Regions from separate parts of the Lentibacillus sp. genome, predicted to be linked through region 1. Evidence: predicted binding sites of a transcription regulator. Region 1 holds the regulator's gene; each other region holds the start of a gene.
The links. The regulator Rex, encoded in region 1, represses fermentation and respiration genes when NADH is low (regulators of the CRP and FNR family bind a similar motif). The targets are predictions, from matches to a motif close to TTGTGAAATATTTCACAA.
Positions count from the first base shown of each region.

Region 2: a site for Rex is predicted at 4,122-4,139, ahead of VK097_RS04640 (TIGR04053 family radical SAM/SPASM domain-containing protein). Genes of this name have one in related genera too.
Region 3: a site for Rex is predicted at 4,830-4,847, ahead of VK097_RS12930 (YvcA-related protein). Genes of this name have one in related genera too.

Region 1 covers NZ_DATGTT010000009.1:294-8,589, forward strand. The annotation lists gene VK097_RS01295 (MDR family MFS transporter) at 1-1,330, opposite strand, end outside; gene VK097_RS01300 (redox-sensing transcriptional repressor Rex) at 1,414-2,052, opposite strand; gene moaC (cyclic pyranopterin monophosphate synthase MoaC) at 2,054-2,548, opposite strand; gene VK097_RS01310 (ABC-F family ATP-binding cassette domain-containing protein) at 2,762-4,675, shown strand; gene tsaD (tRNA (adenosine(37)-N6)-threonylcarbamoyltransferase complex transferase subunit TsaD) at 4,983-5,993, opposite strand; gene rimI (ribosomal protein S18-alanine N-acetyltransferase) at 5,990-6,439, opposite strand; gene tsaB (tRNA (adenosine(37)-N6)-threonylcarbamoyltransferase complex dimerization subunit type 1 TsaB) at 6,432-7,133, opposite strand; gene tsaE (tRNA (adenosine(37)-N6)-threonylcarbamoyltransferase complex ATPase subunit type 1 TsaE) at 7,146-7,607, opposite strand; gene thiL (thiamine-phosphate kinase) at 7,604-8,296, opposite strand, start outside.
Region 2 covers NZ_DATGTT010000031.1:23,948-32,243, reverse strand. The annotation lists gene VK097_RS04665 (BMP family ABC transporter substrate-binding protein) at 1-214, opposite strand, end outside; gene VK097_RS04660 (protein kinase family protein) at 472-1,053, opposite strand; gene VK097_RS04655 (DUF2929 family protein) at 1,155-1,334, shown strand; gene VK097_RS04650 (hypothetical protein) at 1,482-1,853, opposite strand; gene VK097_RS04645 (undecaprenyl-diphosphate phosphatase) at 1,956-2,771, shown strand; gene VK097_RS04640 (TIGR04053 family radical SAM/SPASM domain-containing protein) at 2,923-4,065, opposite strand; gene VK097_RS04635 (DUF2249 domain-containing protein) at 4,210-4,440, opposite strand; gene VK097_RS04630 (Crp/Fnr family transcriptional regulator) at 4,667-5,356, shown strand; gene VK097_RS04625 (DUF2249 domain-containing protein) at 5,940-6,191, shown strand; gene VK097_RS04620 (DUF2249 domain-containing protein) at 6,188-6,403, shown strand; gene VK097_RS04615 (hypothetical protein) at 6,423-7,652, shown strand; gene VK097_RS04610 (metal-sulfur cluster assembly factor) at 7,674-7,976, shown strand; gene moaD (molybdopterin converting factor subunit 1) at 8,084-8,296, opposite strand, start outside.
Region 3 covers NZ_DATGTT010000076.1:13,714-22,009, forward strand. The annotation lists gene VK097_RS12905 (AAA domain-containing protein) at 1-898, opposite strand, end outside; tRNA gene VK097_RS12910 (tRNA-Pro) at 1,185-1,258, shown strand; gene VK097_RS12915 (hypothetical protein) at 1,525-1,932, opposite strand; gene VK097_RS12920 (hypothetical protein) at 1,996-2,331, opposite strand; gene VK097_RS12925 (DUF6792 domain-containing protein) at 2,333-4,186, opposite strand; gene VK097_RS12930 (YvcA-related protein) at 4,192-4,785, opposite strand; gene VK097_RS12935 (YvcA-related protein) at 4,984-5,577, opposite strand; partial or broken gene VK097_RS12940 (protein-L-isoaspartate(D-aspartate) O-methyltransferase) at 5,762-6,370, opposite strand; gene VK097_RS12945 (GbsR/MarR family transcriptional regulator) at 6,553-7,092, opposite strand; gene VK097_RS12950 (serine hydrolase domain-containing protein) at 7,332-8,296, opposite strand, start outside.

The sequences.
Region 1 (8,296 bases):
CCGCTATCATGAATGCCTCGTTCAGAGCCTGCAATGAAGCCTGCTGTGTTTCGATGTCTCCCGCGAACAGCTGAGCACGCCTTACCTCGTAATAAATTGAGAAGAACACGATCCCAAATGAAGAAAAGATCTGTCTGATTACATTGTTCATCGCAGACCCCTGAGCGACTTGAGGATCGGGTATCGCGTTCATCCCGGCTGTCGTTGCCGGCATATTGCACATGCCAAGACCGGCACCACGGAGGCTATGCAGCACCAGGATAAACCAAAAAGATGTGGACATTGTATTAAACCCGAGCGCCAATGTGAAGCTGCCGAGAAGCAGAAGGCCAATCGGCACCACATATTTCGGTCCTTTCAAGTCCAGCAGTTTACCGCCCAATGTCATGAACAGACCACTGAGCAATGCTGAAGGGAGAAACAAGAGGCCGGTCATAATTTCGCTCATGCCGTAGACTTCCTGAATAAGAAGCGGCAAAAGGAAAATCCCCGAAAACAAGCCAATTGACGCGGTTGCTGTGACCGCAATCGAAACTGAATACGTCGGGATTTTAAAAATGGTCAGGTTAAGCAATGGCTGCTCCTGCTTCGTTTCATATTTAACAAAAACAACAACCAGCAGAACCCCGACTATGATACAGCCTATACTGATCGGCGACAACAATAGTTCCAGCGTCGAACCGCGGCCAAGTGCATACAGGATTGCACCAACCCCGCTTGTGATCAGTAAAAAGCCGACCACGTCAAATTTCAAGTCAGGATTTTTTTCCGTCGGTTTCAAATAGCGGAGACAAAACAAAGTCCCAGTAACGGCAAACGGAATGTTAAACAAAAAAAGAAAAGGCCATGCAAAGTATTCAATCACAACACCGCCGACTGTCGGACCAATCGCCGGAGCAACCATTGCAGCGACACCATAGATTCCAACAGCCATCCCCCGCTCCCTTTTCGGAAAGGCATTAAAAATCAGTGCCATTGCAATCGGCATCATCAACCCGCCGGCGGTGCCCTGAACAGCCCTGGACATAATAATCATCGGCAGATTCACTGATAAAGCCCCCATGATGGATCCTGCGGTGAAAATGAACAACCCGGTTATGTATATGCGCTTCTTGCCAAAACGGTCGCCAAGGTAACCTGTTAATGGCATTGTCATTCCCATCGAAACCATAAAAATCGTCAACAGCCAGCTGACCGCAACAGCATCCGCATCAAAAATCTCCATGAATGTCGGAAGTGTCGGATTCAGCATACTGTTATTCAAAATGACCGTAAATGTACCAAATAACACTGACATGACAACCAGCCATTTAGGATTGATTTTGCCCATCTTGACGCCTCCTGCAATTCTGCACTAAAAACCTTCTCTATTCCGACCATAAGCGATGAACATAGTGGATACAACCAAAATGATTAGGATCCTGAGTGCAGCGGATAGTGCTTTAGAAAATAAACAAGCGATTGCAATTCTGCCGCCAGATCAATATGATGGACTCGAATCGATGACGGCACCGTAATTCGTGCCGGAGTAAAGTTCAAAATTCCGGAAATACCGAAATCAACGAGTCGGTTCGTAATGGCTTGCGCTTCATCGGACGGGACTGTCAGAATAGCCACCGATACCCAGCCCATTTTTTCTTCCAAATCATCGATATGATAAACCGGCACACTGCCAATGTCTGATCCGACTTTATCGGAATCCGCGTCAAAAGCCATCACGATTTTCGTGTTATTGTTTTTCAGGAAATTGTAATGTAAAAAAGCGGTGCCAAGATTCCCCGTCCCGATCAAGGCGACTTCTGTCAGTTCATCCTGATCCAGTGTTTTCCGGAAAAAGCCCAGCAAGTATTCCACATTATAGCCATACCCTTTTTTGCCCAGTGCACCAAAATAAGAGAAGTCACGCCTAATGGTCGCTGGATCAACTTTAACCGCCTCACTCAGTTCTTTTGATGAAACACGTTTTTTGCCTTGGTGGCTCAGATTATTTAAAAAGCGGTAATATAACGGCAGCCGCTTGGCCGTCGCCTGCGGTATTTTATCTTGATCCATGTCAGTCCTCCCCGGCATCCCGGTGATAGTCACCTGATTTACCGCCAGTTTTCGTAACTAAATAGGTTGGGCCGATAATCATGCCTTTATCAAGTGCTTTACACATATCGTATACCGTCAGCGCCGTTGCGGAAGCTGCTGTCAACGCTTCCATTTCCACACCGGTCGACCCCTTTGTTTTAACCGATGCTTCAATCTGCAGTTCGTAAATATCATCTGCAATCTTCCAATCAAATGAAATATCGGTTCCCTTCAATTGCAGCGGATGACACATGGGGATCCAGTCGGAGGTGTTTTTGGCGGCCATAATCCCTGCTACTTGCGCAACCGCCAGAACGTCCCCTTTTTTCATGGTATTGGATATGATTTTTTCATAGATTTCCTTCGTCAGTTGAATGCTCGAGGCAGCTGCGGCTGTACGTTCCGTTTCCTGCTTTTCACTGATATCAACCATTCGTGCTCTGCCCTGTTCATTAAAGTGTGTGAAATCTGACATCGTTTCATCTCCATTTAGCCATTTCTATCGTCGCCCCTATTCTATCAGAAAAAAATTGATAAGTCGTGATAAAGTGAAACTTCAATCGGTGGGGGGCTTTTTCCCCACTGATTGTTAGTTGAACCAAATCGGGCATTTAGGGATTAATTTCACAATATGATTGCCCTTCCAAATTGGAATAAGGTACACTTGGATGGAATGGAGTGAACAACAATGATATTAATGCAGCTCAATGACGTATCCAAGTCATTCGGAGCCGAAGAAATACTAGCTAATATTAAACTTGAAATAAATGAAAACGACCGGATAGCGATTGTCGGCAGGAATGGCGCAGGAAAGTCAACGGTTTTAAAAATTATGGCGGAAGAGCTTACCTATGATGAGGGTGAGGTTTTCAAACCAAAAGACCTTTCCATCGGCTACTTGACCCAGCATAGCAGTCTTGAGTCGGATAAAACCATCTGGAATGAGATGATCACCGTATTTGACGGATTGCTCGCACAGCAGCGGGAACTGCGCAAATTGGAAGAAAAAATGGCCTATGCTGATTCGCTCTCCGAGGCTGATTATGATCAGCTTCTTTTGGATTATGACAGGAAACAGCAGGCTTTCGATGCAGACGGCGGCTACCGGTATGAGGCAGACATTAAGGCTGTGCTCACCGGGCTGAATTTTCAGGATTACGATTATAACTCACCAATCAACGAGTTGAGTGGCGGGCAAAAGACTCGGCTGGCGCTTGGGAAGCTGTTGTTGAAAAAACCGGATCTGTTAATCTTGGATGAACCGACGAACCATCTTGATATCGACACAATGACCTGGCTCGAAAATTACCTGGTCAGTTATCCCGGCGCCGTTACAATTGTGTCGCACGACCGCTATTTCCTTGATAAAATCGTGTCAACTGTTTATGAAATCAGCCGGCATCAGTCGAAAAAATATAATGGCAACTACAGCTATTACCTAAGGCAGCGAGCGTTAGATTATGAGAAGGCATTAAAGGAATTTGAAAAACAACAGACCGAGATCAAGCGAATGGAATTCTTCATTCAAAAGAACATTGCACGGGCCTCGACAACAAAGCGTGCCCAAAGCCGACGAAAACAGCTCGCAAAAATGGAAACACTTGATAAGCCAAAAGGTGATGAAAAATCAGCATCATTTTCATTCCGGATCAACCGTCCCAGCGGGAATGATGTGCTGAAAGTTGATCAGCTTGCTTTCCGATATGAAAACGAGGCAGTGTTTTCCAATGTAACGATGCATGTCAACCGCGGCGAACGGATTGCCCTGGTCGGGCCAAACGGTGTTGGAAAAACGACTTTATTAAAGGCAATCCTCGGACGATTACAGCCGGAAGCGGGATCGATCACAATCGGCACCAATGTCCAAATCGGGTATTATGACCAGGAACAGAAGATGCTGAATTCGGCCAAAACGGTGTTGGATGAACTGTGGGATGACTACCCGGACATCGACGAAAAGGATATCCGAACCGTATTGGGGAATTTTTTATTTTCCGGTGACGATGTTAAAAAAGTTGTCAATTCACTGAGTGGCGGCGAAAAAGCACGTCTGTCATTGTCTAAACTGATGATGCAAAATGCCAATTTGCTCGTACTGGACGAACCGACCAACCACTTGGATATTGACAGCAAAGAAGTTCTAGAAGCTGCCATGATGGACTTCCCCGGAACGATTATATTTGTATCCCATGACCGCTATTTCATCAACAAAATTGCTGATAAAGTGGTCGAAATGCAACGTGACGGAGCAACCGCCTATCTCGGGGACTATGACTACTATATCGAGAAAAAACAGGAAGAAGAAGAGATAAAAAAACTGGTTCAGGAAAAGGAAGCAATACAGACTGAGGGTCAGGGCAAGGCAAAGTTCCGGGAAGATAAGCAGCTGCAGCGCGAAAAACGCAGAAAAGAGCGCCGGATAAGTGAACTCGAAGAATCCATTGAACAGCAGGAAGCGGAACTCGCAGCCCTTGAGCAGCGAATGGCCGAACCGGAAGTGTATGAGGATCACGAAAAATCACTGGAGCTCACAAAGCAAACGAGCGAATTAAAGCAGGACATTGAACATTTAATGGAAGAATGGGCGTCGTTGCAGGAATAGGGTGGAACCGTTGATCAGAATTTCGCGGAGTTCCAGTGCTGCTATTTCGCGTGACTCAAGATTGATCAGAAGAAGTTTGGGATCCCCCAAACTTTTTTAATTTGGACTCTTAATTCACGAATTTGTTTTTCACTAATCCACAGACATGCACACAAATCAACAGTTTATTTACCGATTTTCAACAGGGTTATGCATATATTCCACAAACAAACCGGAGTTATACACAATTTTTCGTCCACATTTTCAACAGCGAGTATACCTGACATCATAAAAAATATCCACAGTACTGTGAATAAGTTTGTGGATATTAATTAAGCATCAGTGAAGGATTCGCATTTAAATCCCAGCCGGATCGCTCTCCCTGTTTATAGGCAACAAATCCCGCCGCGGCAATCATGGCCGCATTATCGGTGCACAAATTAAGCGGCGGCATCAGCAAGGGGATATTCGTACCGACGAATCTGGATCCCAGTGCTTTTCGTAAACCTTGATTGGCCGCAACTCCGCCGGCTACAATCACTTGTTTCACATTATACTTTTGGGCAGCTTTCCACGTTTTGGCGGTCAGCACATCAACAACGCTTGCTTGGAAACTGGCGGCAATATCTTCCTTGTTTAATAATTGTCCGCGCTGTGAGGCATTGTGAATAGTGTTGATAACTGATGATTTCAATCCGCTGAAACTGAAATCAAAGCTGCCTTCCTCCAGCCATGCCCGCGGAAGGTCTATCGATTCATCTCCCTCAGCTGCCAATCGATCAATCTGAGGGCCTCCGGGATATGGCAATTCCAGCATGCGGGCAACTTTGTCATACGCCTCGCCCGCTGCATCATCACGTGTCTCGCCGATTAATTCGTACGATCCGTGCTCGTTCATCAGGACAAGCTCCGTATGGCCGCCGGACACAATCAGAGCCAAAAGCGGAAATTCGAATTCACGTTCAAATCGGTTCGCATAAATATGCCCGGCAATATGGTGAACACCAATCAATGGTTTTTGTTTAGCAAATGCCAATGCTTTACCTGCATTAACACCGACCAGCAACGCACCGACAAGTCCCGGTCCTTCTGTTACAGCAATCGCATCGATCTGCTCCCATGTCATATTTGCTTGACTAAATGCTTCTTCCAAAACAACTGTGATTTGCTCGACATGATGGCGTGATGCGACTTCCGGAACTACACCGCCAAATCGCTTATGACTGTCAATTTGCGACGCCACCACGTTTGAGATAATTTCTTTGCCGTTTTTAACAATGGCAACAGCCGTTTCGTCGCAGCTTGTTTCAATACCAAGAATATAATTATCCGTTTTCATGATAAATTCACCCACATCACAATGGCATCTTCCTGGTTATCCGTATAATAATTTTTACGGATACCACCCGGAACAAGTCCAAATTTTCGATACATCCGCTGTGCAATGGTGTTGGAAACCCGGACTTCGAGCGAAAACCGCTTCGCCCCCATCCGGACAGCCTGTTCCAATAAGTATAAAAAAAGCGTTTCTCCCAATTTTTGTCCCCGAAAGGCGGGGGTTACCGCGATACTGGTAACCTGTGCATCATCAATCACATGCCACATTCCCGCATAAGCGACCAGCTGATGATCAATCAACAGGACATAATAGTGCGCATGATCATTGTCGGTCAGTTCCTGCACGATGATGTCCTTTGGCCATGGTGCTAAAAATGTATTTTTCTCGACTTCCAGCACCGCATCAACATCGGACAATTCCATCTGCCGGATAATGAGCTCAGCCATTTTTCCTTTGTTCCTTTTTCAGCCAATTTGCTTCTGCTTCCGCCAGGCGCAAATAATTCGGGGTTAAGCCGTATGTGCTGTCAGGCTGAGTATGCAAGCCAGCAAACGCTAAATGTGACGGGTCAGCCATGTGGAATGGCCCTTCCGGAATAATCGCCCTGTCACCTAAATGAGTCCGAATCAAATCCTCATGCTTTGTTATATCCGGACTTAAAAAAAGAACTTCTTCCCTGCTTTCAGCCAGTTCTTTCAGCCAATCTTCCATCAGCACATTTTTTTCTTCACCGGATAATTCAAGTTTGTTATTTTTAGTTTGATACATCCCAGTGAATACCAATCCCCGGCGCGCATCAAAAAACGGACAGATATAGGAGTCATAAAAATGCCCCTGCCACGCGAGCGCTTCAAGACTGGAGATCCCGACAACCGGTATATCCAGTGACCATGCCATCGATTTTGCTGTCGTCAGACCGATCCGGACACCGGTGTAGGAACCCGGCCCTTTGGCGACTACAATCTTATCCAGTTCTGCCGGTGTCATGGCCACTTCATGCATCAATTGATTAATGGCCGGCATTAACCGGATAGAATGATTTTTTTTGATATTTGTCGTGATACTGCCGATTAACTGTTCATCTTGCAGCAGGGCTACCCCAAGTATTTGATTCGATGTATCCATTGCAAGTATATTCATGACAGAAGCTCCTTACAGTGCACCTAGTAATTCTGATGCAACAGAGTCAAAACGTTCGCCCTCCGGAAGAAATTCCAATAAACGGGTGTATTCGTCGATGTACGATATGTTGATGTTCAGGTATTCAGAGGGGAGAAATTCACTAATAAAGTGCGCCCACTCAACAAGACAGACGCCCTCACCATTAAAATATTCCTCAAAACCAATATCCTCTTCGGAATCCTCAAGACGATAGACATCCATGTGGTAGAAAGGAAGCTCCCCCTGATATTCCTTGATAATGGTAAATGTGGGGCTGTTGACTACCCGGGTAACACCAAGACCCGAAGAAAGTCCTTTGGCAAAGGTGGTCTTGCCGGCCCCGAGGTCACCCTCCAATGTGACGACATCGCCCGGTTTTAAAAATAAGCCCAATTGCTCGGCAACATGCTTTGTTTCCAATTCAGAATGTGTCTCAATTTGATACTCGCTCATCTTTTCACCTGCTTCAGGTGGGTATAACCCTTTTTCTCCAACCGTTTTTTGGTCTGTCCGCGGTCAACCAAAAATACGTCAGATCCAGAATCATCGCTGTTCTCGACATGTCCGATCTCAGTCACCTGTGTTTGTGTTAAGTCAGCAATCTGTTTAACGTCTTCCCAACTTTTTTTGGGAACAGTCCCAATCAATTCAAAATCTTCTCCGCCAAACATTTTCCATTTAAATTGCTGGTCGTCGCGGAATTGACCAAAATGTGTGCTGACAGGAACCTGTTCCTCATAAACGGTCAAACTGACTTGTGAAGCTTCAGCTATTTCGCTCGCTTCATTGGCTAACCCATCACTAATATCATTCAATGCCAGTCTTGGCAGAAATTCCAGTTCACTGGCAAAATCGGCATTGATTGATGGCATTCGATGTCTGCGATAATAAAATGCCTTATCAATATACTCACCCGGGTTAGTCAGCATAAAAAAGCCTGCAGCCGAATCACCTAATGTTCCGGTTGTAAATACAACATCACCCGGTTTTGCCGCATTTCTGTATCTTGCTTTGTTTCGATTGACATACCCAAATACCGTTATGGATAACGACAGTTCTTTCCCCGATACTGTATCCCCGCCGATCAAATCCATCTTATAGGTATTTCCCAACTCCGCCATTCCTTTATATATACCCTTCAG
Region 2 (8,296 bases), on a different contig from region 1:
GTGTTTCAACACCTTCTTTATAATAAACGTCAATATCAAATTGTTCCTCGATGGCAAGCAGCCCTTCATATCCCTTTTTATCCCATGGCTGGTCATGGATGGATGTCTCTACCAGCATCCCGGCATTTTGCAAGTTTCCTGAATCAAAATAATTGCTGCATCCGGATAACACAAGAATGAAAGCTGTTATGACGGTGATCGATAACTTCTTCACATTTCCACTCCATTCCTGGAAATTAATTGGCTTTTACAAAATATTGTAACGAAATAAATGAAAAGCCGTAAATGAACACGGCCATTACATTTCCATGACAATAGAAGTTAAACGTCATTCAGAGGAGAGCGCCTTTTCTTCACTGAAGAAAAACAAAGGCTAAAAACGCGGGCATCTTATTGAACAGTTTGTAACCCGCGAATTGCAGGCCCAAATGGAATCGGGCTTTTATGGGCTGTCCCTTCTGTTTTTGAGGATTACTGTCTATTAAAGCGCGTGTAAAAATTTTCATACTTTTCATAGTGTTTTTTTACGATACTGATCCTTTCTTGTATAGGTCTATTGTTTCGTATATAAATGGAATTTTCAAGTTTTTTATGATTCATTGGCCGACTATAACACGACCTGACTTCCAAAACCCGGGGAAGATCAGATGAATCAATCAACTGCTGCAGACTTTCCAACACATCTTTCACATAGACAGCATTTGTTAAAAATTGCTTTGAATCAAATCGCATAAACTCGTTTTGAACGTATAAACCCTTTTGATTCATCGGCATCCATTCTCCAAAAATAAGAGGTAATTTAATCGTAATCGGATGTTCTTTCTCCAATACTAATTTACACTCGTCAACCTGAATTGATATGTCGTAATCTGTGTTCCGCTCCCGGCTCGTTATATGCCGGAATAACTCATTACGGCCGACAAACATGGACAGATGCTCCTTTTTGTCCGTGTCAAGATCGTCCATACCATCCACCTGATAGCCGTTATCCAGCAACCGATTGATGATGTGAAATCCCAGCCAATGAAAACAATTTTCGACAAGAAAGATCATATTGAATATCTCCCTCTAAAACAAATCCTTTTATTTTTTGAACTGTTTTGCTACACTATAAAAGTGAATGGAGTTTTTAAAAGAATGAGGTGTAGAATATCATGCGGTTCTTTTGGCCACTTTTTTGGGCAATTTTAATTAGTAGTGTTATTTCATATGTATTAGTCAGTATGGCAGGTAATGATTTTGAAATTGGAAGTACATTGGCTGCAGCCATCATAATTACACTTGCAGTATATGTACTGGGTGAAGGTGTATTGAAAGAAGAAAACGATTATTAATTCGATTTGGTGACATAACCGCCTTAGCTTTATCATAATTGTTTATGAGTCAACCCTTGCCTTCAAGGTAACGATGGCAAGGGTTTTGTGTTTACAGGTATTCTGGTGGCGGTTAATATTTCAAGGCCGCGTTCTATTATTGTCAGGTTAGTACCAAGGCAGAACACTTAATGCGGTCAGTGCGGCTAATGGAAGTATCAGACGTCTGAATCTTCTGGGACGGCCATAGCCCGGATAGCCTCCAACTCCATAGCCGTAACCCGGATAACCGTAGCCGGGATAGCCGTAGCCGAACCCGCCAAATCCGAATGGGCCCCTGGACCAGTCAGGGGACTCATAATGCGCCGGCATATGACTATCATGGTTATCGCTGCCCAACGGTACAGCCATGTAGACATATTCATCATCAAGGCCGGTGATGATACCGTCAACTTGTGTACCATCAGTCATTTCAGCAAGTACATACGAATGCATATGCTGTTTGCACAATTCATACATATGTTGATGGTTATAATTCATTTTTTCAACCTCCTCACCAATCAGCCTATTCAAATACTTATGGGTTGGTGACATGTCTTGAGTTGGAATTCAGCCAATTGAGGTGAGCATTTAATGGAAACAATTGAAGCATTTTGGATACTCGTAAAATATATTGTTCTCGGACTGCTGCAGGGATTCACAGAACCGATCCCGATCTCATCCAGTGGACATCTGGTCATCGTAAGAGAACTTTTTGATGTTGGAATTGATGGGCTTTCGTTTGAAATCATGGTTAATTTCGGGTCATTGATTGCTGTTCTCGTCATTTATCGAAAGGATATATACCGCCTGGTGGAAAATGGGATACGCTACATAACTACACGAGCGGATGATGCAAAAAGTGATTTTCAATTTATTGTTTTCCTCGTTATCGCAACGATTCCAACAGGGATCATCGGCCTGCTGTTTGAAGATTACATTGAAAGTCAGCTGAGCGGAGTTGCTGTTGTTGGTGTGACCCTTCTGATCACGGGTGCGGCTTTATGGATCATCCGTAATTTGCGGGGGCGCAAAAACGATGGTGGGATTACGGTCCGCGATGCTATTATCGTTGGACTGGCCCAATCGGTTGCACTTGTCCCCGGCATCAGCCGCTCAGGTGCTACCATTGTTGCAGCGATGCTTGTCGGTATGAAAACCGAAACAGCACTGCGTTTCTCATTTCTCTTATATATCCCGGTAAGCTTGGGCGTTACGATGTTATCTGCTGGTGACCTGATTGGCGGTGACAGTGATATAAGCGCTGTTGCCATCCCGGCTGTATTGGCGTTCGCAGCGTCCATCACCGCGACTTATTATTCATTGCGGTGGTTTATGAATGTAATGGCGCGGGGCAACCTGAAATATTTTGCGTACTATTGTTTCGCTGTCGGAATTCTCGTTATCCTGTTCTTGTAGAATTCAACAGGAACACGTCATGGAGGATCAGTCTCAGTCGTTGTACAAATCCCTCCACATGGGCAGAATAACGAAATCATAAAGTAGAAACATCCGTTACCGGGATGGCCGGTCTAATAGTTTCCAGAACAGCAAAAAACTTCCAACTTAATCAGCTGGAAGTTTTTTGTCTCTGTTCCCGCCTATGCTGCGCCCGCCAGGCTTTCGGAATGTAGACACAATATGGCTCGCTCTCCATGTAATCTCCTGTCACATTGTATGCACGGGATCTTGAGCCGCCGCACACATGCCGGAATTCACACACGCCGCATTTACCTTTATATTTGTCCGGATTGCGGAGATTTTTGAACACCTCAGATTCGCGGTAAATCGTTGCAAGTGGTGTCTGACGTACGTTGCCCGCTTTAATCGGCAACAAACCGCTCGGATAAACGTCACCAGTGTGGGAGATAAATACAAAGCCATTTCCGTCATTGACCCCTTTAGGTGCACGTCCCAGCCCGTCAATCTGTCCGGTTTTACCCTTCATAAGCGCATCTTCATACCGAATTTTGTCATCGGTATTCTCGTTTTCACGTATTTTACCCTGAATAACGACTCGGCGATAATGCTGTGCTGCTGTTGTTTTAATGTCGAATGGCACACGTTTGGAAAGCTTATACAGCCAGCGCAGCACTTTTTCATGTTCAGCCGGTGAAATCATGTCGCTTTCTTTGCCGCGTCCGGTCGGTACAAGGAAAAAGACACTCCAAAGCACACAATCCAGATCTTCAACCATCTGAGCCATTTCTTCCAGATAGTCCACATTGTATCTTGAAATAACTGTATTAATCTGAAGCGGCATTTCCAATTCATGCAAATACTTAATCGCATTCATCGTTAAATCAAATGAACCTGATGTACCGCGAAAATGGTCATGCACCTCTGCACAATGCCCGTCAATTGAAAATGCCCACCGTGACAGCCCGACATTTTTTGCCTTCCGCATCGCTTGTTTCGTCACATTAGGTGTTGCGGACGGCGTTATGGATACCCGTACACCTTTTTTCACGGCATAATCTGCAATATCAAACACATCCGGACGCATCAGTGGATCTCCGCCGGTAAATACGAGCATCGGGTTATCCATATCATAGATGTCATCAACCAATTTCTTTCCTTCTTCATATGTCAATTCCAATGGGTGCCGGTGGTATTGAGCTTCTGCTCGGCAGTGAAGGCATTTCAGTTCACAGGCACGTGTCAGCTCCCAGATAACGATAAATGGATTTTCATTATAGTCTCTTGAAAACACGATGACTCCTCCTCACATAGTAGTAGACCCAGTATAATTTGTTAGCGCATGAAGTGTTGTGACAAAGTTCACTTGTATCGTCTATGTTTTAAAATTGACATACAAAACGCCCCTGGACGGTACCTGTCCAGAGGCAGCAGCCGTTTACTTTTTGCCAATTGCTACACGATACATTGATGGCCCTTGTTCCAGGTATTCCCACGTAAACATTCCTTCACGTTCGATCATTAACTGATAATGAAGCGGTCTTGGATCATGATCATTGGATAGTTCCATGAATTCTCCCGACTCCAGGCCATCGAAAACTTCAAAAATTTTCGGATGTCTATGCCTCGGGTCGATGTCCGGTGCATGTATTTTAGCAGTGAATTGCATATCACTCATGATTGATCCCTCCAAATATTTTTCCTTTCTGAACACATCATATAACCCGGCAGATCAAAACGATGTGAGCAAGGGCATGGCTCACGTATGATATTTATCACTTAATCACAAAACGTTCATATTTAAAAAGAAGAAGATATGTGGATAATATGATAGGATGAAATTATCATTATAATTCTTTGGTTACCACCCTTGAATAAAAGGAGGGAAATCATCAATGAAAACATCTACCATCCAACAGCTGCTCCAAAATGTTCCACTATTCAAAGACCTGACTGACTATGAAATGGATCCGATTGTTGATCTGGCAAAGCACCGTTTGTATCGCCACGGCACACACATTTTCATGCAAGGAGATCCATTGACGAACGTTTATTTTATTCACCAGGGGAAAATAAAGATCTATAAAACCGACTTTCATGGCAAAGAACAGATTATCAATGTGCTGCAGCCGGGTGATATGTTCCCGCACCAGGGCTTTTTCAGGCAGGACAATTATCCGGCACATGCCGAAGTCCTGGATGACGCGATTTTAATATATATTCCAATTGAATCATTTGAAAACTTCCTGATTAACCATCCTGAAATCTGTGTAAAGCTGTTTCGTGTACTTGGAGACATCATTGTCGACCTGCAGGCACGCCTGGAAGAAAAAATCCTCCACAATACGTACGAACAAATTATTATGCTGTTATTGCGCCTTTCGAGAGGGTATGGAAAGGAAACAACTAACGGCATGGTCAAACTGACAACCCAGTTCACTAACCGGGAACTGGCCAATATGATCGGATCAAGCCGTGAAACCGTCAGCCGCACACTTACCCAGCTGAAGAAGCAAAATCTGGTTGCCGACAAATCCGGTTCAATTGTTTTGGATACCGACGCATTGGAAAACGAATTGTTTTGACCTTATAGGGGTCTGTCCCTCAGTGTGTTGAGGGACAGACCCCTATTCCCAAGGCGGTAAATGCTGTTTGCAGTCGTGCCTTCCATTTTCCTTTTCTAACAATTTTTTGCTGCCTTTTGTTGCTTATAGTAGATTCTGATTGTTCATCCGGTTTATCTTCCAACAATTTTTGATAGCTCTCCAGTTTTTCTAATTCCTTTTCAAATTCTTCTAATTCCTGATCAGTGAGAAAATTTATTTATGTTATCAACAAAAAGCACCGAATTTTGCGGTGCATTTTAATATATATTTTCACCTCCAATTTAGTATGTAAATTAGAGTTTTGCGATAGGCAACGGAACCCGTTACTTTTTTAGTGGGATTTTTTCACGTTCCCGGGATGTTGCTTTTATTCTTCTGAACATATTTTTCCCGTTCTGTTGATTTCAGCGCTGTTCTGCAGACGGTGCCATTCACGCACAGATTTCACCTCCCTCCCATGACAAAATTGTTACGCCATTCAAAATGTGATACACATCACTACTTTTTTAATTGAAAATCATTATCATAAGAGTAGATTCAAGCAAACAGATGAGGTGATGTTATGAGTGGACAGGAAAACATTGTGGAACTGGATGTACGCGAAGATCTGGCCATGAAAAAAGAGCCGTTCGATAAAATCATGGGGACGGTTAAGAGCTTAAAAGATGGTGAAGCTTTTATCCTGCATGCACCGTTCAACCCCCTCCCATTGCATAAAATATTGAAACGGCGCGGTTTTTCATATGAAACCGAAAAAATTGAAAAAAAGCATTGGAAAGTCACATATACCAAGAAAGCAGGTGCTGACGAATGACGATTGATAATCGCGGTCTGGAACCACCGCAGCCAATGATGCGCACATTAAAAGCACTGGATAAACTGAAAAGCGGTGAATCCTTATCCATCATTAATGACCGCCGTCCGCTGTTTTTATATGAAGAACTGGATGATCGTGGGTATGCACATGAAACAGAAGCACAGGAAGATGGCAGCTTCAAAATTACAATAACGAAATCTGGTGATTAATATGTTGCCCGGCGGAAACATGCAATCAAATACAAACATCAAGCTGCCACTGGCGTTTATTCTGTACGCCCTGGCAGCACTTGTCATTTCGCAATTTGTTCTGTTTGCCAATAACGATGTGCTGGCAATGGGACAGTTCCGGATCCCCGATATCTGGATGGGCGCACACTTCCTGCTTTTGGGGTATGCCATCATGATTGCCATGGGTGCCATGTACCAGCTTGTACCGGTTGCCTTGCTGGCGCCGATCTGGAATCAGACATTCGGCTTTATCCAATATATCATAACCGCGATTGGCGTCACAGCTTTTTCCATCATGCTGGGCGTAGCGCCTGACAAGGCTCTATATGGCGGGATCATAGCCATTATTGGGATTATAATGTTCATTGTTCAAATGATTATCACCATTTCCAGACAGGAAAAAAAGAACATGATGACCGGCTTTGTCCTCGGTGCTATTTCATGTTTCTTCCTGACAATCGCTGCCGGGTTTATGCTGGCATGGAATCTTTCAAACGGGGGTATCAGCAGTCATGGGACGATTCTTTCAACCCATATCACACTCGGTGTAGCCGGGTGGTTCACTCTCTTAATCTTCGGTTTTTCCTATAAACTTGTACCAATGTTCAGCCTGTCCCATGGATATTCCATGAAATGGGCAAAGCCGGCATTTATGACCTATATAGTGGGACTGGCCATTCTGATCAGTTCATTTTGGCTGGATGCTGCACTGATCGCAACAATCGGCTGGTTTGTGTTGATGACAGGATTCTTTTTCTTTGTTTTGGATATCAGGGAGATTCTCAATAAACGTATCAAGAAAAAACTTGACAAACCTTTTTCATTCTCACTTATTGCCATTTTTAACGGGCTTGGTGTTCATATACTTGCCTTTATATTCAGCATATCCGGTATTCAGACAACGTCTGTCTGGGGCTGGCTCATCTTTTTATACGTGATGGCCTGGATTATTTTCAGCATTCTCGGCTATTTGTATAAAATTGTTCCGTTTTTATGGTGGACCCATAAATATTCCAACAAAATCGGCAATGAAAAAGTCCCGACATTAAAAGAAATGATCGATGAAAAAAATAGTGTGATCCTGTTTACGCTGTTTATTATCAGTACAGCCGGACTGACCGTAAGCGGACTGCTTTACATCAATATACTGGTGTTCATTTTTCAGGGGCTGCTTGCTGTAACATCGCTATTATACGCATTATCCATTATTCGTGTTCTGACGAAATAACATTCAAAAGGAGCGGTTCTTATGTCACTTGAAAAAAAAGTCGGCGCTGCTTTATTTGAGGTCATTGACCCGGAGCTTGGTATCAATATCATGGATCTGGGTCTTGTTTACGGTATAGGCGTTGATACAGAAGATAACGTTAAAATTGTCATGACACTTACCACACCAGGGTGTCCAATGCACGATAGCATTAAAATCGGAGTAAAACGCCGTATCAGTCAAATTGAAGGTGTCGGCGATATTGATATCGATCTCGTATGGGAACCGGCATGGTCACCGGCTAAAATGAGTGACCGCGCCAAAGAGAGGCTCGGTTTTGCTTAAGCATACAGCAGTAAGAGAACAGGAATACCCTGTCCTCTTCCCCTGTTGGTTAAACCTGATATCGTTTCTGTTAACGGTAATAAATCGATATCATGTTACGCTGGCTTTCATCCGCCGCTTACTGGCGGGATAAACGCAACGACGTCTCCGCTTTTCAAGACTGTGTCTTCACGGGAATATTCTTCGTTGACTGCGATCATGGCGTGATCCAAGTTGTCCAGCTTGTATGATGACAACAGTTTTGTTTTCAGTTCATTGACCGATAAACCGTCTGCCTCAACACTGACCTGCTCACTGCCGGTGGCTTCCTGCAGTTCGGC
Region 3 (8,296 bases), on a different contig from region 1:
TTTTGAGAGCATTTCCAAAATGATCTTGACGTAATGCTGTATGCACAGTTTGTATATCGTTTATATAAAAGCTGTTAATCCCTACAAAATTATCATAAGTCATTATTTCATATTTATCAGATAAGGACTCTGCAGCGAACCGCAAGACCCCATCTTCTGCCATATGAGCATCTGCAATGTATGATTGCAGAATTCCATGGATGACTTGACTCAACTTCTGCCAATTTTTATAGCGAATATGAATGAATTTCAAATCCTTTAACAAGGCGCTTTTTTCTTCTCCATCTAATGTCAAATCATTGTCCATCCGTCCATACGATTCGTCTTCTGTCGTACCTTGGATGGCCTTCTCTAATTCGTCTTTCAGATCCGCCAGCGTTTTGCCGTCCTGCAGTAAGAACTTCACAATCGGACTAATGACAACAGGACTCTGCTGTGGTTCATCTTTACCTAATTTCAACATATGGTCCAGCTTCACATGAATCAAAAAGCTATCTGGCTCTTTTTTGAAGTCTTGGAAGAATGTTCGCTTATTTGCAAGTGAAGCAAAATAACGCATGACTTCCTCTTTTGCCACTGGCAAGTAAAACAATGACGCATTATTCTTCAATAAAAATTTCCCTTTGATTTGTTTTCCTTTAGACTCGAGAAACATCTCCATTTTCTTCAGTGGGTTTCCATTTTGAGTGATAAAATCGTTACGAAATAAGTCTGGCTCTTGGCGGAAAAAATGTTGCAAACTCTCCCTGGTTATCACTTGTTTACCGCCATCCATGAAATTATAATGCTCCAACTCCAAAAAATAGCGTAACAAATTGTCAGCTGCACTTTTTGTCTTGGCAGGACGCTTCTTTGTTTTTTTGCTGAATATTTTTTTGAAAAATTGAACGACCTTCATATCTGATTGAACTGCTCCTCTAGCTTAATTTGCATGATTGTTATTTTAGTGTAACATTTTCCTGGTGAGAAAATAAGAATGCATGTCCGTGTGACAAGAGGGAAATGATCATGTTTACAGGACTGCAGTATAGATGTAAGAAACGATAGCAGAAAACTTCGATACCATCATTCATTCAACGCATTTCGACAAAATTCGTTAAGTGACAGGCACCAATCAACAAGGAATGACTTCTGTGTTGTCTTTACATCGAATTTTTCCTATAATAGATACTGGTCTGATTTTACGGGATGTAGCTCAGCTTGGCAGAGCACTAGCATGGGGTGCTAGGGGTCGCAGGTTCGAATCCTGTCATCCCGATATGGATAAGTTTCTGAAACCCCGACAAGTTTGGGTTTCAGGTTTTTTGAAAGCTTGTTCTTGTCCCATTAACTTTCCGCTGTCTGCTGTCGACCGCTTTGGTACCTTTTTCGCTTGAGTATCCGTGTTGGAACAAGATACTCCCCCCGAATTCTCATCACAAGCCATGCCATAAACATCAATTCAAATCATAAGGCAATCAGAGCTTATTTGCTCACTTCTTGAATATTAGCCACTAATCGACCTTTTCATCATCACATTAGACTTCAATTAGCTTTATTGGAATACCTGATTAATATGTAAGCTGCAATGTACAGGAGAATCGGGGTAAAAAGGATCAGCAAAAACGGACTTAAAGAAAATAATAAGGAGTAATCATCGACATCAACAATTAATACGCCCTTCACAAACTGGTAACCAATCCAAATATTCACTAAAAACGGGACAATATAAAAGTGAAGCCAGGATTTATTTTTACGGAAAGTAATTCGGTAATATGCAATCCAGCTGACAATGACAACTGCAAGCATAAAAGTTATTTCAAAAATGTAAGATGCAGGTGTATTTAGTCCTTCATTCAGGCGCACTATCACATATATTGTCATATAGATCGCTATAATTGTATGAATTAAATTACCAAGAAATAGAACAACATACCCGATTTTGTCTTTCAATCTATCCCGCCTTTTATATTAAATTTTCTAGCATTCTCAAAAAGAGCAGCTCAGGAACGATTATTAAATATTATCCCGGTATCTTAGGGTCATCCGCTGTGTTTTTATCTCATCTGCCTGCTCGTTTAATTTCGTTACAGTTTTATTGATTTGCTGGTTGACTTCCTCTATTAAATCCGAATTTTGACGCTTTAATTTTTTCGTTTCTTCCAGCATCGAGTCAACAATTTCCCCCTTTTGGTCCTCGTTCACAATAATTGAGTCAACGCGCTTAAAAAAGTCTGTATCGCTTTCATCAATCTTCTCAGTAAGTCGTTTAAGCTGCCCTTTCTTACCGGAAAAGTCCTTACTATCCAGCAACTGTTCAGTAACCGTTATAGAATGATGATCTCCCCGCAATTTAAGAACCCTCCATCACTGCATCAAATATGGCTGCAATATTTTCTTCTTCGTCAAATAAATCCTCAATAGCCGATCTATAGTTATCAAGATAAGTATGACCTTTTTCCACACTTTTATCGAGCAGGCTGATTTTGTCATCCATATTGTTATGATTAAAGGGATAAAATTCTTCATGGACGTTAACGTTTGTGACTGATTTATCCAATCTGAAAAAAAACACATGTTTTCTGAGGATGGTAAGACACGTGCTGGGATTTGCTTCCATATCATCAATCTTATTCATGACTTTTTTTCGTTCCTCTTTGTAGCATTGTATGATTTCCTGGTCAATGGCAGTCTGCAGTCGTTTAATCTCTGTCGTTTTGTCGTCAAGTATACTTTTTCCCTCTTCATACATGCGCATAGCGGCTGAAATATTTACCTGAATTTTTTCTTTTCCTTTGGTTGCTGTAAGAACCATGTCTGTACCTAAGTAAGATTTATTCCCTTTACTCATCGATTCCAATACACCTGTGATATCATGGCCGCTGCCAATTGTTTGCAATAGAGCACGAAATTCCTTTGTGTCCAGTTTATCAAAACTCTTCTGGATATTTTCAACATGATTTTTAATATCTAGAGCTGCAGTCAGATTCCCACCGAGTCCTGCTCCAGATAAATTGGGCAAAAACTTAATGTCTTCCAATATTGAAATGGATTCCTGGATCCCGTCTAAATTCGATTGAATATTTGTAAATTCGGTAACAAGCAGCTCTTTTTGATTAGCGCTGATATATCCGGCATCGACAAACCGCTGGAAAATCACATCGGCATTTGTCGTGACCGATCTGATCTGTGATAGAAGTCGGGGCAGTTTATCATTTACGTCCCCGATCATCTTATTAATTTCAGACTGGTCTGTTATGTATGTCTCTGCCCCACTCCAAAACCCATCAATTTGATTGACCAGCCTCATGTCCACACCTAATATATCCTGTATTGCAGCATCCGTTCCACCACGATTGGAAGCAGTTGTATATTGGATGGCGAGCTCCTGAAAATCCTTTACGACATCATCCGGAATATCATCCATAATGGACCGAAGCCCTGGATAATCGGTATTCGTGTCTACCATTTTCACATCTCCAAGCGTAAAAAAACCGCGTACACCACTTACCGCATAAAGCGGGTCATCCTCGGAAATGATTTGGTGGATGTTTTCACCTTTATCCTTAAAGTAATCTTTGGCGAATGCTTTTAATTTATCTGGGTCGAGGTCATAGATTGCATGGGATTCTGAGATAGAGATAGAAAACTTTTTATCTACAGCTTTTTTAAACTTCTCATTATTATTATAAAGCTGATAATAATTTAATTGTGCACCATTTACACTATAGATATCATCGAACGAGTTATATAATAAATGAGCAGTTGTATTATTGTTATGGGCAAGCGAGTGGGATAATCCAATAACAGAAGTAGAGTCTCCTGATTCAAAAGTTCTTTTTGCTTCATTTACAAATTTCCAAGTAGCATTAGCCTGACTTATATCTTGTCCAGCGAGCATCGCCTTCATATTGTATTTCCAATCTTTCGAACCTTGAGTACCCTGGGATATAACATATACTTCATCTATATTGTTTTCTTTTGACTGGAAATGAATGGCTGTTCCGTCATAACCAGACGCATCACCTTCTAGACTATTGGCTTCCGAGGAAGAAAATACATCAATCTCAGCCGAAAGTTCTTTACCATACTCTTCGACATATATACGTTCAATTTCTTTTTTTAATTCTTCTTTTGACAAATCCTTATACTCTAAATCAATCAACCTCAATCGCATCTCTTGTGTATCTATAACCTCTTCGCTCATTGCACTCACTTCCCATCTTCATGAACAAACTGAATTGATTTCATCCACTTCATCACACGTTCCTCATCACTTTGTTTATTTTCCGCACATATTTGTTCCTTTTCATCCCTGCAATCTATATCATAAACTACTTCAATACCACCAGTACCTTTTTCGTTTTGCACATAACCTGCATAAGTTCGGAATACATCATCTTTATAATGCGCATAATAAAGCGTTTGGTTATCCTTTTCCAATTTATTGAAATTACCATCATAGCCTGTTCGCAGCTTTAAACCGTTTAGGTTTTCTGTTATCTGTTTTGACTTGTGATGAGAGTAGTAAATGATGTTGATCATGGATCCAGTCTCACTTTTTATATGAATCTGAATTTCCTCATGACCTTTCTCTTTTATGGAATATCCTCTTTCCCCAATCACACCTTCTGCCGGAAAATCCACCTTATATTTCCCGGTTCCTGATAAAAACGGATAATACCCATCTCTTGTTTCCTCTGTGGATTGTAAAAAATCGAGCGTAAATTCATCACTAAATGCCCTGACATCAGGCAAATCTTCCGGATTCATTTCCGATGGTTTTTTGTTTTGATCCTGATTCATTTGACAACCTCCCAGTGCAATAATGAAAAATATAAGGAGAATATGTATTAAATATTTCACTAATGGAGCCTCCCGATACGATGCACAGTTCATCGTTTGGTAAAATATTCTTGTTGCTTATTAGTATACAATACATAAGTGGATCAATGTTTAGTTGAATTCAATTCTTTGTAAAATAGGTATTTAGTCATACTTTTGTTACTTTTCACCCGCATTAACAAATTGGACTGATTCCAACCATTCCATCACACGTTCCTCATCATCCTGTTTGTTTTCTGAACAGGTTTTTTCTTTTTTATCCCTGCAATCTATATCATAAACTACTTCAATACCACCAGTACCTTTTTCATTTTGCACATTACCTGCATAACTACGAAACCCATTGCGTTCAAAACCCGTATAATAAAGGGATTGATTCTTTTTCTCTAGTTTCCTGAAGTCACCATCATATCCTATTAAAAGCTTAAAGTTCTCAAGATAAGAATTTATCTGATCAGCTTTATGATGAGAATAGTAAGTAATTTGCATACTGAAACCTGTATCATCTTTTATAGAAATCGGGACTTCCTCATGCCTCTTTTCCTTTATAGAATACATTCTTTCATCAATTTCACCTTCTGCCGGAAAGTCCACCTTATAATTCCCGGTTCCGGATAAAAACGGATAATATCCATCTCTTGTTTCCTCTGTGGATTGTAAAAAATCGAGCGTAAATTCATCACTAAATGCCCTGACATCAGGCAAATCTTCCGGATTCATTTCCGATGGTTTTTTGTTTTGATCCTGCCCCATTCCACAACCCCCTAATGTAACAATGGAAAGTATCAAGAGAAAGCTTATAAAATATTTCACTTATAAAGCCTCCTGTTACGATGCTCGCTTCATCGTTTGGTAAAATATTCTTATCACTCATTAGTATACAATACATAAGTGAAGCAATGTTCCTTTATTCACAAGAATATCCAGACATCTCCACCTATTCATACTTCCCCTTCAGTCTGACAAAGGCCACGCCTTCCAATACGGAAGATGTCACCTTTCCATTGTCGTCTTTTTCAACCATTCGTAATTCCTGGTGGCGATGATTCCCGACAGGTATGATCATTCTGCCGCCTGCATCCAGCTGTTCCAGCAATTCACCCGGAACACGGCTCACCGAAGCGGTCACCATGATCCGGTCATACGGCTGGTGTTCCGGCCACCCAAGGCTTCCGTCGCCATGCTTGAAATGAATATTCGTGAAGCCTTTCGCATCCAGCCGCTTTTTTGCTGTATCATATAATGGTTCCAGCCTTTCCACGGTATATACCTCCTGACAAAATGCTGCAAGCAAAGCTGTCTGGTATCCTGAACCTGTCCCGATTTCCAAAACACGCGAATCAGGCTGCAGACCCAGCTCAAGGGTCATGTTCAGTACCAGTGTCGGCTGGGATATGGTTTGGCCAAAGCCAATCGACACAGGACAATCAGCAGCTGAAGCATTCGTATTCGATTCCATAAAATAACGGCGATCCAGCTGGTTGAAGTAAGCGACAATTTCCTCTCTTCTATTACACATGGCAAGCACCTCCATTTTTTCACAAAAAGCTTTCTGTCGTTCAGATTAATTCAATTTTAAATTTTAGTATAACAAAAAAACTTGAACCACTGCGGATCCAAGTAACTAAAGTTTCGTTTCTCGGGCTGAAGTTTCCACTCTCGGGCTGAAGTTTCAATTCTCGGGCTGAAGTTTCCAGTCTCGGGCTGAAGTTTTACTAGGCACCCAAACTACCTCCGTTTTTTAGGTACATGCTCAAATATTTCGCCGCTTTCAAAAAACTCAGCTACACGGCGTATCCAATCATAATATTCCTTCCATTCATGAAGTTCTGCCAGCAAGTTATTAATCGCTTGTTCATCCTCTTCCGTCAAATCCGGCTGCTCTTTAAGCTCGTCCAGTTTCCTCTTCAAACGCTGTTCAAAGTGACGGCTCCGGTTAATGGCTTTTTGCCAAGTGGATGTAAAGAGTGAGATAAACGTCTGATAATAATCTTCTTCAACTTGGTACAGATCTTTCCGGAAACCTTTCTTAAAAACACGTTCAGTGATATTCATGTCAATCATTTCCCGGACAACCTGACTCATCCGTGTTTTGCTCATCCCTGTTTCAGCAGACAACTCATCCAGCGTCATCGGCTCCCGGTTCATATAAATGATTCCGAGAATAAGGCCGACACTTTTAGGAGCACCAAAGGCATCCATATTGTCTGTTATTTTCTCAATGAATTGCGTTCTGACATCATCAATTCGTTCAGTATTATTTACCATTCCGACCATCCTTTTTCAACCATCTTGACTGCAGCCTATCACACCATTTTCCAAAATCGAAACGGCCTGTCACTGTATATAATCAAATAATACGACGAAAACAGGCGCATATGACATATAATTCTTATAAATTGAAAAGTTGATAAAGTTTATGTTGTTTTTTGTTTATTCCGCTGGGCTGCAGCAAACGCATCCCAGAATCAAGTCAGCGATAAACAGAAACAGCTTACTCAACCGCACTAATTGTTGTTGCTTTTTTTGCCATTGTCTCCGCCAAAAGATACAAGTTGGTGGCCCACTCTCGCCTGAGACACCGTAGAATCAAAGTCATCCGAATCCGAAGCTGTTAAGGCGTTTGCCATTCGAAACCCGACTACATGGCCGGGCATGAGCGTAACAAGGTTACCGCCATACCCCTTCATATTCGGCAGATAGAGCTCGTATCCTTCCGGTGAACGATAAGGCTCAATGTGCCAATTCATGGCATAATATTTAGGCCCAAACTCATTCTTCTCTTCCTTGGAAAGGGCTAAAGCAGGAGGATCTTGTTTTGGCAAAATGCTGTCCACCAACTGACGATTTAGTATCTGATTGCCACTCCAGTTACCGTGCTTTTCATAGAGCAAAGCGATTTTAGCCAAGTCGTCCAGTGTGGCGTGATAACCGAAATCCATTCTCGGATGACCAGATGAGCCATCAGCCTCGATGCTTCGATTTACTGGCGCGTAATATATACCAATTGGTTCGTACACTTCTTTCATGAGCAACTGGTCCAAAGTGGCGTCCTCACCCTCCTTACTCCGGAGGTACTCTTCAAGAGCAACACCAAGAAGGAATGCATCTTGATCACGATAATTGTACTTCGTTCCGGGCTCCCATACCCGTGGATAGTCTAATGATTCGGTAACCTTTTCATTCTTCGATGCCGCTAAATACCATCGGTGGTAGTCACACAAATAGCACGTTGGATCATCAACGGTGGCACCGCGTCCTGAAGCCATATTGGCCATATCCAGGTAAGTGACATCATTCCAATCTTTTTGGGATTCCGGGATTTGTATATAGTCAGCAATCTTCTCATCAAGCAGACCACGCCCGTACTTCTCAGCCAAACGTAACATCGCGACGTTCATCATCGCTGTTTTGGTCACTGACCAAACGCCATAACGAATTTCATCGCCATATGGAAATGGTCCAGCAGCGA